2 regions of the Limosilactobacillus panis genome follow, and region 1 is predicted to be linked to the other one. Evidence: a T-box and tRNA genes for the amino acid it is inferred to sense, from the RefSeq annotation. Region 1 holds a T-box; the other holds one or more tRNA genes.
The links. A T-box is a leader RNA that pairs with one kind of tRNA and senses whether it is charged. The one in region 1 lies ahead of leuS (leucine--tRNA ligase), so its partner is inferred to be a tRNA-Leu.
Positions count from the first base shown of each region.

Region 2: it has a tRNA-Leu gene. The T-box ahead of leuS (leucine--tRNA ligase) is inferred to sense a tRNA for this amino acid. The anticodon was not compared.

Region 1 covers NZ_CP081855.1:1,438,343-1,445,742, reverse strand. The annotation lists gene KZE55_RS07020 (amino acid permease) at 21-1,370, shown strand; gene KZE55_RS07015 (Fur family transcriptional regulator) at 1,395-1,850, opposite strand; gene KZE55_RS07010 (MFS transporter) at 1,980-3,416, shown strand; gene KZE55_RS07005 (DNA-3-methyladenine glycosylase I) at 3,501-4,037, shown strand; SMK box riboswitch at 4,087-4,201, shown strand; gene metK (methionine adenosyltransferase) at 4,199-5,386, shown strand; T-box leader at 5,433-5,643, shown strand; gene leuS (leucine--tRNA ligase) at 5,718-7,400, shown strand, end outside.
Region 2 covers NZ_CP081855.1:493,037-500,436, forward strand. The annotation lists gene nadE (ammonia-dependent NAD(+) synthetase) at 1-317, shown strand, start outside; gene KZE55_RS02255 (Tex family protein) at 336-2,513, shown strand; gene KZE55_RS02260 (SprT family protein) at 2,506-2,964, shown strand; gene KZE55_RS02265 (potassium transporter TrkG) at 2,987-3,778, shown strand; gene KZE55_RS02270 (potassium transporter TrkG) at 3,775-4,332, shown strand; gene KZE55_RS02275 (NAD-binding protein) at 4,381-4,554, shown strand; gene KZE55_RS02280 (TrkA C-terminal domain-containing protein) at 4,621-4,947, shown strand; tRNA gene KZE55_RS02285 (tRNA-Leu) at 5,005-5,090, shown strand; gene KZE55_RS02290 (glycoside hydrolase family 2 TIM barrel-domain containing protein) at 5,222-7,171, shown strand; gene KZE55_RS02295 (beta-galactosidase small subunit) at 7,155-7,400, shown strand, end outside.

The sequences.
Region 1 (7,400 bases):
GGTTAAGGAGAATTGAAAAAATGGACGATAAACAGACGCAGATGAAGCGCAGCTTGAAGAGCCGCCACATCCAGCTAATGGCCCTCGGTGGAACGATTGGTACTGGCCTTTTCCTAGGCTCAGGAAAGGCAATTCGGGCAGCGGGACCGGCAATCTTACTTGCTTACTTAATTACGGGGATCGCCTGCTTCGCAATCATGCGAGCATTGGGTGAGCTCTTATTGTCAAATCTGCACTACCGGTCATTCATGGAGGCTATCCGTGATTACCTGGGTAAGCGGGTTAGCTTTATTGCCGGCTGGGCTTACTGGGCCTGCTGGTTAGCACTTGCGATGGCGGAGATTACGGCGATTGGACTCTATATTCAGATATGGCTCCCCCACGTTCCTCAGTGGATTCCCGGGGTAATCACCCTCCTGATCTTCTTGTGCCTGAACCTGATAACGGTCAACGTTTTTGGCGAAATCGAATTCTGGTTCGCAATGATTAAGATTGTGGCAATCATTGTTTTGATTGCGGTCGGGATTTTCATGGTCATAATCCAATTTAAGTCGGCCGGGGGGTACGTGACCTCCCCCAAGAATCTGGTGGCCTACAATGGCTTCTTTGCGACGGGGGCCAAGGGCTTCGTGATGTCATTTCAAATGGTTGTCTTTGCTTTTGTTGGCATCGAAATGGTGGGGGTCACCGCGGCGGAGGCGGAGAACCCCCGCAAAGTAATTCCGGAGGCAATCAACGGTATTTCTATCCGGGTATTGATTTTTTACCTTGGGGCACTGGCGGCCATCATGTGCATTTACCCGTGGAAGCAGCTTTCGCCTTCAAATAGTCCCTTTGTTCTGGTTTTCCAGGATGCTGGCTTGCGCGGAGCCGCGAGCGTGGTTAACTTTATTGTCATTACCGCGGCAGCTTCGGCATGTAACAGTTCTATTTATACGACGGGGCGGATGCTGGCGGAGCTGACTGCCAATTCCCACCATCCCCGTGTTCGGGCAATCAGCCGTCTCTCTAAGCACCAGGTTCCGGCCCGGGCAGTCGTTATTTCCTCGGCTGTGATTGGGGTGGCGGCGTTACTGAACTTCTTGATGCCGGGTGAGGTGTTCACCTTGATCTCGAGCATTGCCACGACAAGTTTCCTATTCATCTGGGCCGCCATTATTGGTGCCCACCTGCGCTTCATAAAGAATTGTGCGACGGCGCGCCCGTTTAAGTTGCCAGGCGCACCGTTCACGGATTACCTGGTCCTGGCCTTTCTGGCCTTTGTCTTAGTCGTCTTGTGCATGGATAGGCAGACCCTTACCGCCCTTATCTTTACCCTGGGCTGGTTTGTGGTCTTGTTTATCGCCTCTTTGACCCAGCAAAATGAATAATAAAAGGAGCCTTTTTGCTTAATATTAGCGGTTTAAATGTAATTTTCGTTGACACTCAGGGCACAGACCGTGAACCTCAATGTTATTGCCCGTTACCAGGTAGTGGGTCTTGCGCCGGGTCATGTCAGCCATTTCCCGGGTAATTTCAGAAAAATGTTCATCAAAGACATCAGTGATCTTACCACAATTGTCGCAGACAACATGGTAGTGGGGATGACCAAAGTAGTCATAGTGGGTACTACCGTCACCGTTCTTCAACTCGATTACCAAGTTGTAATCGACGAACAGCTTAAGTGTATTGTAGACGGTGGCCATACTTATGTTATCGACACTATCTTTGAGGTCTTGATAAATCATTTCGACACTCGGGTGAGTATGGTGGGTGATCAGGTATTCCAGGATGGTCTTTCGCTGGGGAGTTAGCCGCACCTTATGACTACGCAATAGGTCTAATGCCTGATCAAGTTCTGCCTCTGCCATGAACAACTCTCCTTTCATTTAATTTAAAATAGTTATAATCTAACAGTATTATATCATTTACAAGCTTAGATTCAAAATATATAATTAGTATTTAGTAAATAATAATAATTCTAAAAGAGGGGAAGAAAAATGGAAAGAGATGTTGACCAAAACGGACGCTCTTATAGCCGCTTTTGGTTTATTTTTACCTTACTGGTGGGGACATTCACGATGTCGATTAGTCAGTCATCGCTTTCGACGGCCTACCCGACATTGATGAATGCCTTTGGAATCTCAGCTAATACGGTCCAGTGGCTAACAACCGGCTTTATGCTGGTAATGTGTGTTAGCATGCCGATTAGTCCTTGGATGCTAAACAATCTGAATTTTAAAACAATGTTTATTGGTGCCCTGGCCCTGTTTGATATTGGATCATTGATGATTGTCCTCACGCCCGCAAGCTGGGGGACAAATGGCTTTTGGTTCATGATGGTCGGCCGGGCAATGGAGGCCTTTGCTGTTGGTGTCCTTTTCCCGTCCTACCAGTCGGTACTGCTGGAAATCACTCCGAAGGCTAACCGGGGGACTACTATGGGAATTGCCGGATTAGTCATGGGGTCTGCCTTGGCGTGTGGCCCTATTGTTTCCGGAATCGTTTTGAAATTTTTTGACTGGAAGAGTCTTTTCGGCCTCTTCATGATTATCATTACCCTGATTATTGTTCTCGCCGGTACGGGGCTGATTCGGGATGTTATGCCCCGGCACGAAACCAGTCTCGACTGGCTGTCGGTGTTTCTTTCAATTGGCCTGATCGGAGTAATGTACGTCGTTAACCTTGCTGCCAAGCACAACGTCAATTGGGGACTCAACGGTGTCATTATGATAATCAGTATTCTCGCCTTGGCCTGGTTCTGCTACCGGCAGTTACACCTAGATGAACCATTACTGGAACTGCGGGTCTTAAAGACCTTCAACTATGACTTGGCAGTTCTTTTAACATCGATTTCCTACATTGCCTTAATTGTTACAACCATTATTTTTCCCCTTTACTACCAGGGGGTTCTCAAGGTTAGTCCATTCGTTTCTGGAATGTCACTGGTTCCTGGGGCGGTGTTCTTGAGTATCCTTAATCCGTTGACGGGGAAATTAGCCGACAAGATTGGCTTTAAACCCACAATGCTAGTGGGGATGGTGATGATTATCTGCGGCTGGGTCGTTGGCCTGTTGATGCTGAACCGGTTAAACTTGTTAGCAATGATTCTCTGCGCAATGGTTATCGAAGGTGGAAACGCCTTTGTGATGATGCCTGCGGTTACTTTAGGGGCCAACGCCTTACCAAACAAGCTGGTTCCCCACGGTACGGCGGTAATTACTACCGTTCGGCAAGTCTTGGGGTCTGCTGGTGTTGCGGTTGCCACGATTGTTTTGACGGTCGCCAGCAGCCATGCACAAGGCGCGGGTAGTCAACCATTGACAGCGTCTCTTCACGGTTACCACCTGGTATTTATCATGATGGTTGTGATTGAGATCATTGGTCTGATCTTGGCATTAATGCTGAAGAATACCAAGAAAGCTGTTGCAGATTAATGGCGTTTGTCGTATTTAAATAATAGGAGGCCGTAGTCACGGGTTCGCGACTGCGGTTATTTTATTTATTAGGGGGTAATGACAATGAAAGTCAAGCGGCCAACATGGGCAGATACCAGTCCCGCGATGCAGGATTATTATGACCACTACTGGGGATTACCGGTTCATGACGAGCGTTTTTTGTTTGAGATGCTGAGTTTGGAACTCTTTCAGGCCGGGCTAACCTGGGCAACGATTTGGAAACGGCGGCTGGCCTTTGAAGAAGCCTTCAGTGATTTTCTAATTGAAAAGGTGGCCGCCTTTTCACCGGATGACGTTGACCGCTTACTTGCTAACAAGCGAATCATCCGTAACCGCCGGAAGATTGCAGCAACCATTAATAATGCCCAGGTTATCTATAAGATGCAGCGGGCTGGACAAGACTTTGATGACTATATCTGGTTCTTTGTTGACCACCATCCCCAGCGCCTGATCCTTAAGCCGGGTGAGCCCCTGGCCCCCTGGACCATGTCGTCTAAGAAGATGGCGGCCCAGATGAAGAAGGACGGGTTTAAATTTATGGGCCCGACAATTGTCTACTCATTTATGACGGCAGTCGGCCTCGTCAATGCGCGCCTTTAATTTTATTTTAATTGATTATTAATGTTGCTTTGTGATAGTATTGTCTTTGTTATGAAGCAAATTCCCGATAGGATTCACGAGTACCCCTTGTGAAGATGCCTTGTAACCGCAACTACAAAACTAATGTTAAGTTTCGACTAGAATATGGGGGAATTAATAAAATGACAGAAAAACACCTATTTACATCCGAATCCGTTTCCGAAGGGCACCCCGACAAGATTGCCGATCAAATCAGTGATGCCATTCTTGACGCCCTGCTGGAAAAGGATCCAGATGCACGGGCAGCTGTAGAAACTTCAGTAACGACCGGGTTAGTCCTGGTCTTTGGTGAAGTTTCTACTAAGGCCTACGTTAATATCCAAAAGGTGGTTCGCAATACGATTCGTAAGATTGGTTACACCGATGGAAAGTACGGTTTTGACGCTGATAACTGTGCCGTAATCACTTCCTTGGATGAACAGTCACCTGACATTGCACAAGGGGTTGATGACTCCCTGGAAACCCGTGAAGGGGATGCTGACCCACTTGATAAGATCGGTGCTGGTGACCAAGGATTGATGTTTGGTTACGCAACCGATGAAACGCCAGAATACATGCCACTACCGCTGATGCTTAGCCATAAGCTGATGCAGCGGATTGCTAAGTTGCGTAAGGCAGGGGAAATTTCCTACTTACGTCCAGATGCCAAGGCGGAAGTAACGGTTGAGTATGACGATAATGATAAGCCACTCCGGGTAGATACGGTGGTCTTGAGTACCCAACATGATCCGGAAGCAACCCTTGAACAAATTCGTCATGACGTGAAGGAACAAGTGATTAAGGCTGTTATTCCAGCAGATTTGCTTGACGATAAGACCAAGTACTTTATCAACCCAACCGGGCGCTTTGTCATTGGTGGTCCCCAAGGGGATGCCGGTTTGACCGGGCGGAAGATTATCGTTGATACTTACGGTGGTGCTGCTCACCACGGTGGTGGGGCCTTTTCCGGTAAGGACGCCACTAAGGTAGACCGGTCGGCTAGTTACGCCGCCCGTTACATTGCCAAGAACCTGGTAGCAGCAGGCTATGCCAAGAAGCTGGAAATTCAGGTTGCTTATGCCATTGGGGTGGCCGAACCGGTTTCCATTTCCATTGATACTTTTGGGACCGGGACCCGGACCGAAGCAGAACTGATTGCTGCCGTCCGGAAGGTATTTGACCTGCGCCCAGCCGGGATTATTAAGATGCTGGACCTCAAGCGGCCAATCTACGAAAAAACGGCGGCTTACGGTCACTTTGGCCGGACCGATGTTGACCTGCCTTGGGAACATCTGGACAAGGTTGACGAACTGAAAAAGATTTTAGGTTAATCTAGTGGGCCCCTTGCAAAATGGCAGGGAGGACGTTAGAATACAATTAATATTTTTGATCGTGATAGAAGTAGTAGTTAACGGTGCGACTCTTAGAGACCTGCTGGTGGTGGAAAGCAGGAGGGCACTGTTAGCGAACTCGTCTAGAAGATTGCTGCTGAATTGAGTAGGTAGTGACGTCTGCCGCGTTAAGGCCTTAAGTGCTATGGGTGACCATAGAAAACGGGTGGTACCGCGGATTGAATTTCGTCTCGTTGAAGCTAGGGCTTCGGCGGGGCTTTTTTATTGCGATCATTCTAGTAGCGGACAGAATTGTAAAGGAGCAGAATTTATGGCTTACGATCACACAGCAATTGAAAATAAGTGGCAAAAATTTTGGAAAAAGGACAAGACGTTTAAAGCGGAGATCAATAAGGACCAGAAGAAATACTACGCCCTGGACATGTTCCCATATCCGTCAGGTCAAGGGCTCCACGTTGGTCACCCCGAAGGTTACACGGCAACCGACGTAATGGCCCGGATGAAGCGGATGCAGGGGTATAACGTCTTGCACCCGATGGGTTGGGATGCCTTTGGCCTGCCTGCTGAACAGTACGCCCTGAAGACCGGGCACAATCCAAAGAGCTTTACTAATCAGAACATTAACCACTTCCGTAAGCAAATCCAGTCCTTAGGCTTTTCTTACGACTGGGACCGGGAAGTCAACACGACTGATCCCGAATACTATAAGTGGACCCAGTGGATTTTCGAACAGCTCTACAAGAAGGGCCTGGCATACGAAAACGAGATCATGGTTAACTGGGCACCCAACTTCATGGGCGGGACCGTGGTTGCCAACGAAGAAGTTGAAGACGGGAAGACAAAGCGGGGTGGCTACCCAGTATACCGGAAGCCAATGAAGCAGTGGGTACTGAAGATCACCGCCTACGCCGACCGTTTGATTGATGACCTCGACCTGGTTGACTGGCCGGAAAGTGTTAAGGAAATGCAGCGGAACTGGATTGGCCGCTCTGAAGGGGCTGCCGTCTTCTTCCCGGTTGCCGGTAACGAAGACACGAAGATTGAAGTCTTTACTACTCGGGCGGATACCCTCTTTGGTGCTTCCTACGTTGTCTTGGCACCGGAAAAAAAGCTGGTTGACCAACTGACAACGCCAGAACACAAGGACGAAGTTGCTAAGTACAAGGAAGAGACTTCCCGTCGTTCTGACCTGGAGCGGACCGACCTAAACAAGGACAAGACCGGGGTATTTACCGGTTCCTACGTCATTAACCCGGTCAACGGTGAAAAGCTGCCAATTTGGATTAGTGACTACGTTTTGGCATCATACGGCACCGGAGCAGTGATGGCCGTTCCTTCTGGTGACCAACGGGACTACGACTTTGCCAAGAAGTTTGACCTGCCAATCAAGCCCATTATCGAAGGTGCCGACCTCTCTGAGGGGGCCTTCGATGGTGACGGCAAGCACATTAACTCTGGCTTCCTGGACGGTCTGAACATCAAGAATGCCAAGGCCAAGATGATTGACTGGCTGGAAGAACACGACGCTGGTCACAAGAAGGTCAACTACCGGTTGCGTGACTGGATTTTCAGTCGGCAGCGCTACTGGGGTGAACCAATCCCGGTTATCCACTGGGACGACGGGCGGACAACCTTGGTACCAGAAGACGAATTGCCGTTGAAGCTGCCCGACACGGATAACATTGAACCATCAGGGACCGGTGAGAGCCCACTGGCCAACGTTAAGGACTGGGTCAACGTTTACGATGACCAGGGACGTCACGGCTTGCGGGAAACAAACACCATGCCACAATGGGCTGGTTCATCATGGTACTGGCTCCGTTACACCGATCCCCACAATAGCAAGGAATTTGCTTCTAAAGAAGCCCTTGACTACTGGTCACCAGTCGACCTCTACGTCGGTGGGGCTGAGCACGCGGTCCTGCACCTTCTCTACGCCCGTTTCTGGCACAAGGTTCTTTACGACCTTGGCTTAGTACCAACCAAGGAACCA
Region 2 (7,400 bases), 950 kb from region 1:
TCTACACTAAGTTTGGTGATGGTGGTGCTGATATCACCCCCTTGTCAGGCCTTGATAAGCGGCAGGGTAAGGCCCTCTTAAAGTACCTGGGTGCACCAGCATCGCTGTACGAGAAGGTGCCAACTGCTGATCTAGAAGACGACCAGCCCATGCGGGCAGATGAAGAAGCACTCGGTGTTCGTTACCAGGATATTGATAATTACCTTGAGGGGCACCAGGTTGCTGAGAAAGCGGCAGAAAAGATTGAAAACTGGTACCTTAAGACGCAACACAAGCGTCACCAGCCAATTACCCCTTTGGATACTTGGTGGAAGTAGTTTTGATGTGGAGGATGTATGGATCAACAAACAATTCAGCTTGTCAATAAGCAGTTACCGGACTTAAAGCGTCACCAAATTGAATCGGCGTTAAAACTAATGGATGAGGGGGATACCATCCCCTTCATTGCCCGTTACCGGAAAGAGATGACCGGGACGCTAGATGAAGTCCAGCTGCAGTCAATTCGTGACGAATACCGGCACGTGACTAACCTGCATGAGCGGCAGGAAACGGTCATTAATAAGATCAAGGAGCAGGGTAAGTTAACGCCGGCCCTTGAAAAGCAAATCAGGACTGCAACCGAATTGCAAACGGTTGAGGACCTGTACCTTCCTTATAAGCAGAAGCGGCAGACGAAGGCCCAGAAGGCTAGGGTAAACGGCCTAACACCGCTGGCTAACTGGCTACTCACTTATCCGGACGGGGATTTGGCAACGGAAGCAGCCAAATACGTTAATGACAACGTTGCCGATGCACAGGCTGCACTCGATGGGGCCAATGAAATTCTTGCAGAAGCGATCAGTGAAATGGTAACGGTCCGGGCGTGGCTACGGAATTACACGAGCAACCACGGTAAGTTAGTCACCAGTCTGAAGCGCAATGGTAAAGAAAAGGACGAACTAAAGACTTACCAGCAGTACTACGACTTTTCCAGCGCCGTTAAGGATTTGAACTCCTACCAGGTCCTGGCAATCAACCGGGGTGAGAAGGAAGGTGTCTTGAGTGTTAAGGTTACCGTTGACGAGGCGGTTGTCCTGAACTACCTGTCATTCCGGCTGATTCGGACTACGGCAAAGAACGCGGCGACGGCCTTTATCGCGGCGGCGGCTGAGGATGCTTACAAGCGTTTCCTGGGCCCGGCCATTGAGCGGGAGATTCGTCACCGCCTGACTGAGGATGCCGATAAGCAGGCCATTCACGTGTTTGGTGAGAACCTCTACCACCTTTTGATGCAGGCACCAATCAAGGGAAAGGTCGTTTTGGGCTTTGACCCGGCTTACCGGACTGGTTGTAAGCTAGCCGTCCTTGATGAAAACGGAAAGTTCCTTACGAAGGCAGTTATCTACCCCCACAAGCCCGCTCCAGAGAAGCAGCGAGCCGCTGCGGAGAGTGAGTTCATTGACTTGCTTGAAAAGTACCATGTTGAGATGGTAGCAATCGGGAACGGAACCGCTAGCCGTGAGTCCGAGCAGTTTGTCGCTGCGGCACTGAAGAAAGTTGACCGGCCAATTTACTATGTCATTGTCAATGAGGCGGGGGCGTCAGTCTATTCGGCTAGTCAAGAGGCCCGGGATGAATTTCCAGACCTCCACGTTGAGCAACGGAGTGCTATCAGTATTGGTCGCCGTCTCCAGGACCCATTGGCTGAACTGGTAAAGATTGACCCCCAGTCGATTGGGGTTGGTCAGTACCAGCACGATTTACCTAAGAAAGAATTGACTAGTGAGTTAGATGCCGTCGTTGAACGGGCAGTTAACCGGGTGGGGGTCAACCTTAACACGGCCAGCTATCAGCTACTCAGTCAAATTTCCGGCTTAAACAAGACGATTGCTAAAAATATTGTTAAGTATCGTGACGACCATGGCCAATACACTAACCGGAAGCAACTCCAAGATGTTCCCCGATTAGGTCCAAAGGCATTCCAACAGTCAGTCGGTTTCCTTAGGATTGTTAATGGCGAAAACCCTTTGGATAATACCGATGTTCACCCGGAAAGCTACCCAATTGCTGCTAAGATGATGAAAGCAGCAGACGTTGCGGTTGCTGACCTAGGAACGCCAGCAGCAACGAAACAGCTTGAGAAGTTGAATATCGAAGACTTTACGACCGAGAAGGCAGGGACCGCCACGATTAATGACATTGTTGCCTCCCTACAAAAACCGGGGCGGGATCTCCGGGATTCCATGCCAGCACCGTTACTGCGTCATGATGTGATGACGATTGAGGACCTGAAGCCGGGAATGAAATTGCAGGGGACGGTCCGCAACGTTGTTGACTTCGGGGCCTTTGTGGATATTGGTGTTAAGCACGACGGTTTGGTCCACATCTCGAAGATGACGAAGAAATTTACCAGGGATCCCCGGTCGGTAGTTTCGGTTGGTGACATTGTGGACGTTTGGATTGACAGTGTCGACTTGAAGCGGCAGCGTATTCAGCTGACCATGTTAAAACCGGCAGGAGCCGATAATGAATAATCAAGAACTGCAGCGGCTAACTGAAAAGTGGTCGCTGCAATGTTTTAACCGTCCCTTTACCCACCGGATTTTTTTCAATCCGCACTTGCGGACTACCGGGGGGCGCTACCACCTGAATGATGGTCATATTGATATTAATCCCTTGATGTACACCGAATTTGATATCGACAACTTAAAGCGGGTTGTCCTTCATGAGCTGTGCCACTACCACCTCCACCAAACCGGACGCGACTACCACCACCGAAGTAGGGCCTTCCGAACCCTGTTGGCCCAGGTTGGTGGCTCACGATACGCTCCGGTGACGAGTAAGGCCCGCCCACCCAAACGGCACCTGTTTTACCAGTGCCAGGGCTGTGGCGTCGTCATCGCTCGCCAGCGGCATTTCAATACCTACCGGTACGTCTGCCGACGGTGTGGACACCATTTCAAATTAGTAAAGGATGTTTCCTGATTGAATTGGGGGCAGTAACAAGATGCAATTTTTAAGAAAAACAGCGGTCCGGGGGACGAGTCCCTTCCTGATTATTGCGGTCGCCTTTGGGGGCTTGATCCTTCTAGGAACCATTTTACTGATGCTGCCGGTGGCGACAAAGAGTGGTCAGGGGACCTCATTTGCCGACGCCCTGTTTACGGCGACCTCTGCTGCTTGTGTGACTGGGCTGGTCGTTCACAACACGGCAACTTACTGGTCGCTCTTTGGTCAGACTGTTATTTTGGCCCTGATCCAAGTTGGTGGCCTGGGAGTGGTGACCGTTGTCGTTGGTGTACGGGCGCTACGGCGGCAGCGAATTAGTCTGCGTGAGCGAACAATCATGCAGGAGTCGCTGTCTGCCTCAAAGATTGGGGGCGTCATTCGGTCGACCCGCTTTATCATTGTGACCACCATTGGGATTGAATTCATTGGGGCCCTCCTTTTACTACCGATGTTTGTTCCCCGCTTTGGGTGGGAAGGTGGCAGTGGTGAAGCCATCTTCCATGCCGTCTCGGCTTTCTGTAACGCGGGCTTTGACCTTCTCAGTACTAAGCGGCCTTACCAGTCACTGGTGGCATACTCAACAAATGTTGAAATAAACCTTGTGATTGGCCTCTTGATTCTGATTGGGGGAATCGGCTTTGTCACCTGGATTGATGTTCGTCGGTATGGCTGGCACATTCATCGTTACCGCCTGCAGAGTAAAATCGTTCTGGTGGCAACGGTCATCCTTTTGTTAGTGCCAATGGTCTACTTCTTTAACTGTGAGCTTCAAAGCTTTCCTTTCCGATGAAGAAACGACTTTTGGCGTCCTTCTTCCAGACGGTGAGCCCCCGGACCGCCGGTTTTAACACGGTTTCTTTAACGCAGCTGTCTGATAACGGTAAGTTTATGACAATCCTGCTGATGTTTATCGGTGGAGGAACTGGTTCGACGGCGGGGGGAATTAAGATGACGACGGCGGGCGTCCTGTTCTGTACCTGTTTAGCGGTGATCTTTCGCCGGCGGGAGGTAACGGCGTTTGGCCGGCGGATTGCTTCCCGGACCATTTTTCGGGCTGCGGCTATATTTACCCTGTACTTAAGCTTGTTAATCGTGGCGGCAATGATGATGAGCGGTGTGGAGCACTTGGCGCTGTTGACCAGCCTGTTCGAATGTGCTTCGGCGCTGGATACGGTCGGTCTAACCCTGGGGGTGACCCCCTTACTGCACTTAAGTTCACGTCTACTTTTGATACTATTGATGTTCATTGGGCGGGTAGGCAGTTTGACAGTCGTCTTTGCGGTGGGCAGCCACTCGACAAAGTTCCAGGCCCGTTACCCAGAGGAGACCGTAAACGTTGGTTAGGAGGAAGTTAACGATGGCAAAGGATAACATTGACTCGGCATTGACGTGATGGGAATCGATATCAAGGAGGATCGGGTGACTGCTGCCATCGATGTCCTTACCCGGGGCCTGATTGGCAACACTACGAACGCTGACTTTTTAAGAAGCTGCGGGGTGGGAAATTTTGACCTGTGTGTCGTAACGATTGGTGGAGACTTTGAGGCTTCGCTGGAGACAACCTGACAGCTTAAACAGCTAGGCGCCAAGGAGGTCATTACCCGGGCTAGCTCAGCAATTCATGAGCAGTTCTTGTTACGTAACGGGGCGGATGAAAGTATTTATCCCGAACGCCAAGATGCCCAGTGGCTGGCCTACCGCTACAGTTCACCCCATATTTTGGATTACACTCGTTTAGACCAGGAAAATGCTATCTTTGAGATTGAGGTCCCGACGTCGTGGGCTGGTAAATCACTAGTGGAGATTGATGCCCGGCGGAAATATGATCTCAATATTATTGGTAGTAAGCACCTAGATGGACGAGTATCGACCCATGTTGATCCCGAACAACTCCTGGAAAAAGGGATGACCTTGCTGGTTAGTGGGGATGCCCAGACGATCCTTAAATTATTTCGCTAAAAATAAAAAAAGTACTTGCTAATGAATTGTCTGCTTGCTATAATACTATTTGTTGATGCGGCCATGGCGGAATTGGCAGACGCGTAAGATTAAGGATCTTATGGTCATTTATGACCGTGGAGGTTCAAGTCCTCTTGGCCGCACTACTGAAAACACCCAACTGGTTTTACCGGTTGGGTGTTTTTTTACGTTAATTTGACTAAAGTTTACTATCTTCCGCCAAATGAAAGCGCTATACTAAAAGTGGACACTTTTATGAGGAGGTATTTCTTTAATGGATGCAGATATCAAATGGTTAGATGACCCCGAAACATTTCGGGTTAACCAACTACCCGCCCATAGTGACCATCATTACTATGGCAACTATGCTGAGTGGGGGCAGGGGCAAAGTCGCTTTGTCCAGTCGTTGAATGGCCAGTGGCAATTTAAGTTTGCCCAAAATCCGCACAAACGGCAAAGAGATTTTTACCAAGCAGGCTTAGACTGTACCGATTTTGACCAAATTGAAGTACCGAGCGAAATTGAACTGAGTGACTACGCCCAGAATAACTACATTAACACCCTGATTCCGTGGGAAGGTAAAATTTACCGGCGGCCCGCCTACGCGGTTGATGGTAAGAATAAGGAGGAAGGTTCCTTCAGTACGGGTGAAGACAACACCGTTGGTATGTACCGGAAGAAATTCGACCTTAACCCTGAATTACGGGGTAAGGAAGTCCGGGTCCGTTTCGAAGGGGTCGAACGGTCAATGTATTTGTGGTTAAACGGCCACTTTGTTGGCTACGCTGAAGATAGCTTTACCCTGTCCGAGTTTGACTTGACACCATACATCCAGGACGAGGATAACGTCATGGCGGTTGAGGTCTTCAAACACAGTACCGCTTCCTGGATCGAGGACCAGGACATGTTCCGTTTCTCCGGCATTTTCCGGTCAGTAGAACTGCTGGCCCAGCCGGTAACCCACTTGGAAGATATGACCATCCGACCAACCGTTGATGACGGTTACCAAAATGGTCATTTAAACCTGGATCTGCAACTCGCTGGTGAGCAAGAGGGGACCGTTCACGTTCTGGTTAAGGATGAAGACGGTAACGTCGTCGTTGACCAGACAAAGCCGGTTGCTGAGCAGGTGGCAATTGATGAGGTTGCCCTGAAGAACGTTCACCTCTGGGATAACCACCAGCCTTACCTTTATCAACTTTTTATTGAGATCCGCGACGAAGCAGGGCAACTAGTTGAACTGGTCCCGTACCGGTTCGGTTTCCGGCGGATCGAAATCAGTACTGACCACGTTGTCTTACTGAATGGCCAGCGTCTGATCATTAATGGGGTTAACCGTCACGAATGGGATGACCAGCGTGGCCGCTCTGTCACAATGACTGACATGGAAAAGGACATCCAAACCTTCAAGGAGAACAACATCAATGCCGTCCGGACCTGTCACTATCCAGACCAATTACCTTGGTACCAGCTGTGTGACGAGCACGGAATCTACATGATGGCTGAAAATAACCTGGAGTCCCACGCTACCTGGCAGAAGATGGGGAAGGTTGACCCGTCTTATAACGTTCCCGGCTCCGTCCCACAGTGGAAGGAAGTCGTTGTTGATCGGGCCCGGACTAACTATGAGACCTTCAAGAACCACCCGGCAATTTTATTCTGGTCTCTGGGGAACGAATCCTTTGCAGGTGACAACATTGCCGCGATGGGCCGCTTCTACAAGGAACATGATGACAGCCGCCTGGTTCACTACGAGGGTGTTTGTCACACTCACGATTACAGTAAGCAGATTCCGGGTCTCAAGAAGGAATCTTACCTGCCAGCCGGTGGGACGAAGGACTATCGTGACCAGATCTCGGATGTTGAAAGCTGGATGTACCTGCCACCAAAGCAGGTTGAAGAATACCTGCAAAATAACCCCGATAAGCCGTTTATGGAGTGTGAATACATGCATGACATGGGGAACTCCGATGGTGGAATGGGATCCTACATTAAGCTGTTGGACAAGTACCCACAATACTTCGGCGGCTTCATCTGGGACTTCATTGACCAGGCCCTGCAAGTTAAGGACCCCGTCAGTGGTAAGATGGTAATGCGTTACGGTGGCGACTTTGATGACCGTCACTCAGACTATGAATTTTCAGGCGATGGCTTGATGTTCGCTGACCGGACACCAAAGCCGGCAATGCAGGAGGTACGGTACTACTATGGCTTACACAAATAAATTACACGTTATTTACGGTGACGGTTCACTCGGTGTCGGTGGTGAAGGATTCCACTACATTTTCTCTTATGAACGTGGGGGACTGGAATCACTGAAAATTAATGGCAAGGAATGGCTCTACCGGACCCCAACGCCGACCTTTTGGCGGGCCACGACGGATAATGACCGGGGAAGCGGCTTTAACATCAAGTCTGCCCAGTGGTTGAGTGCCGACTACTTCCAAAAGTGC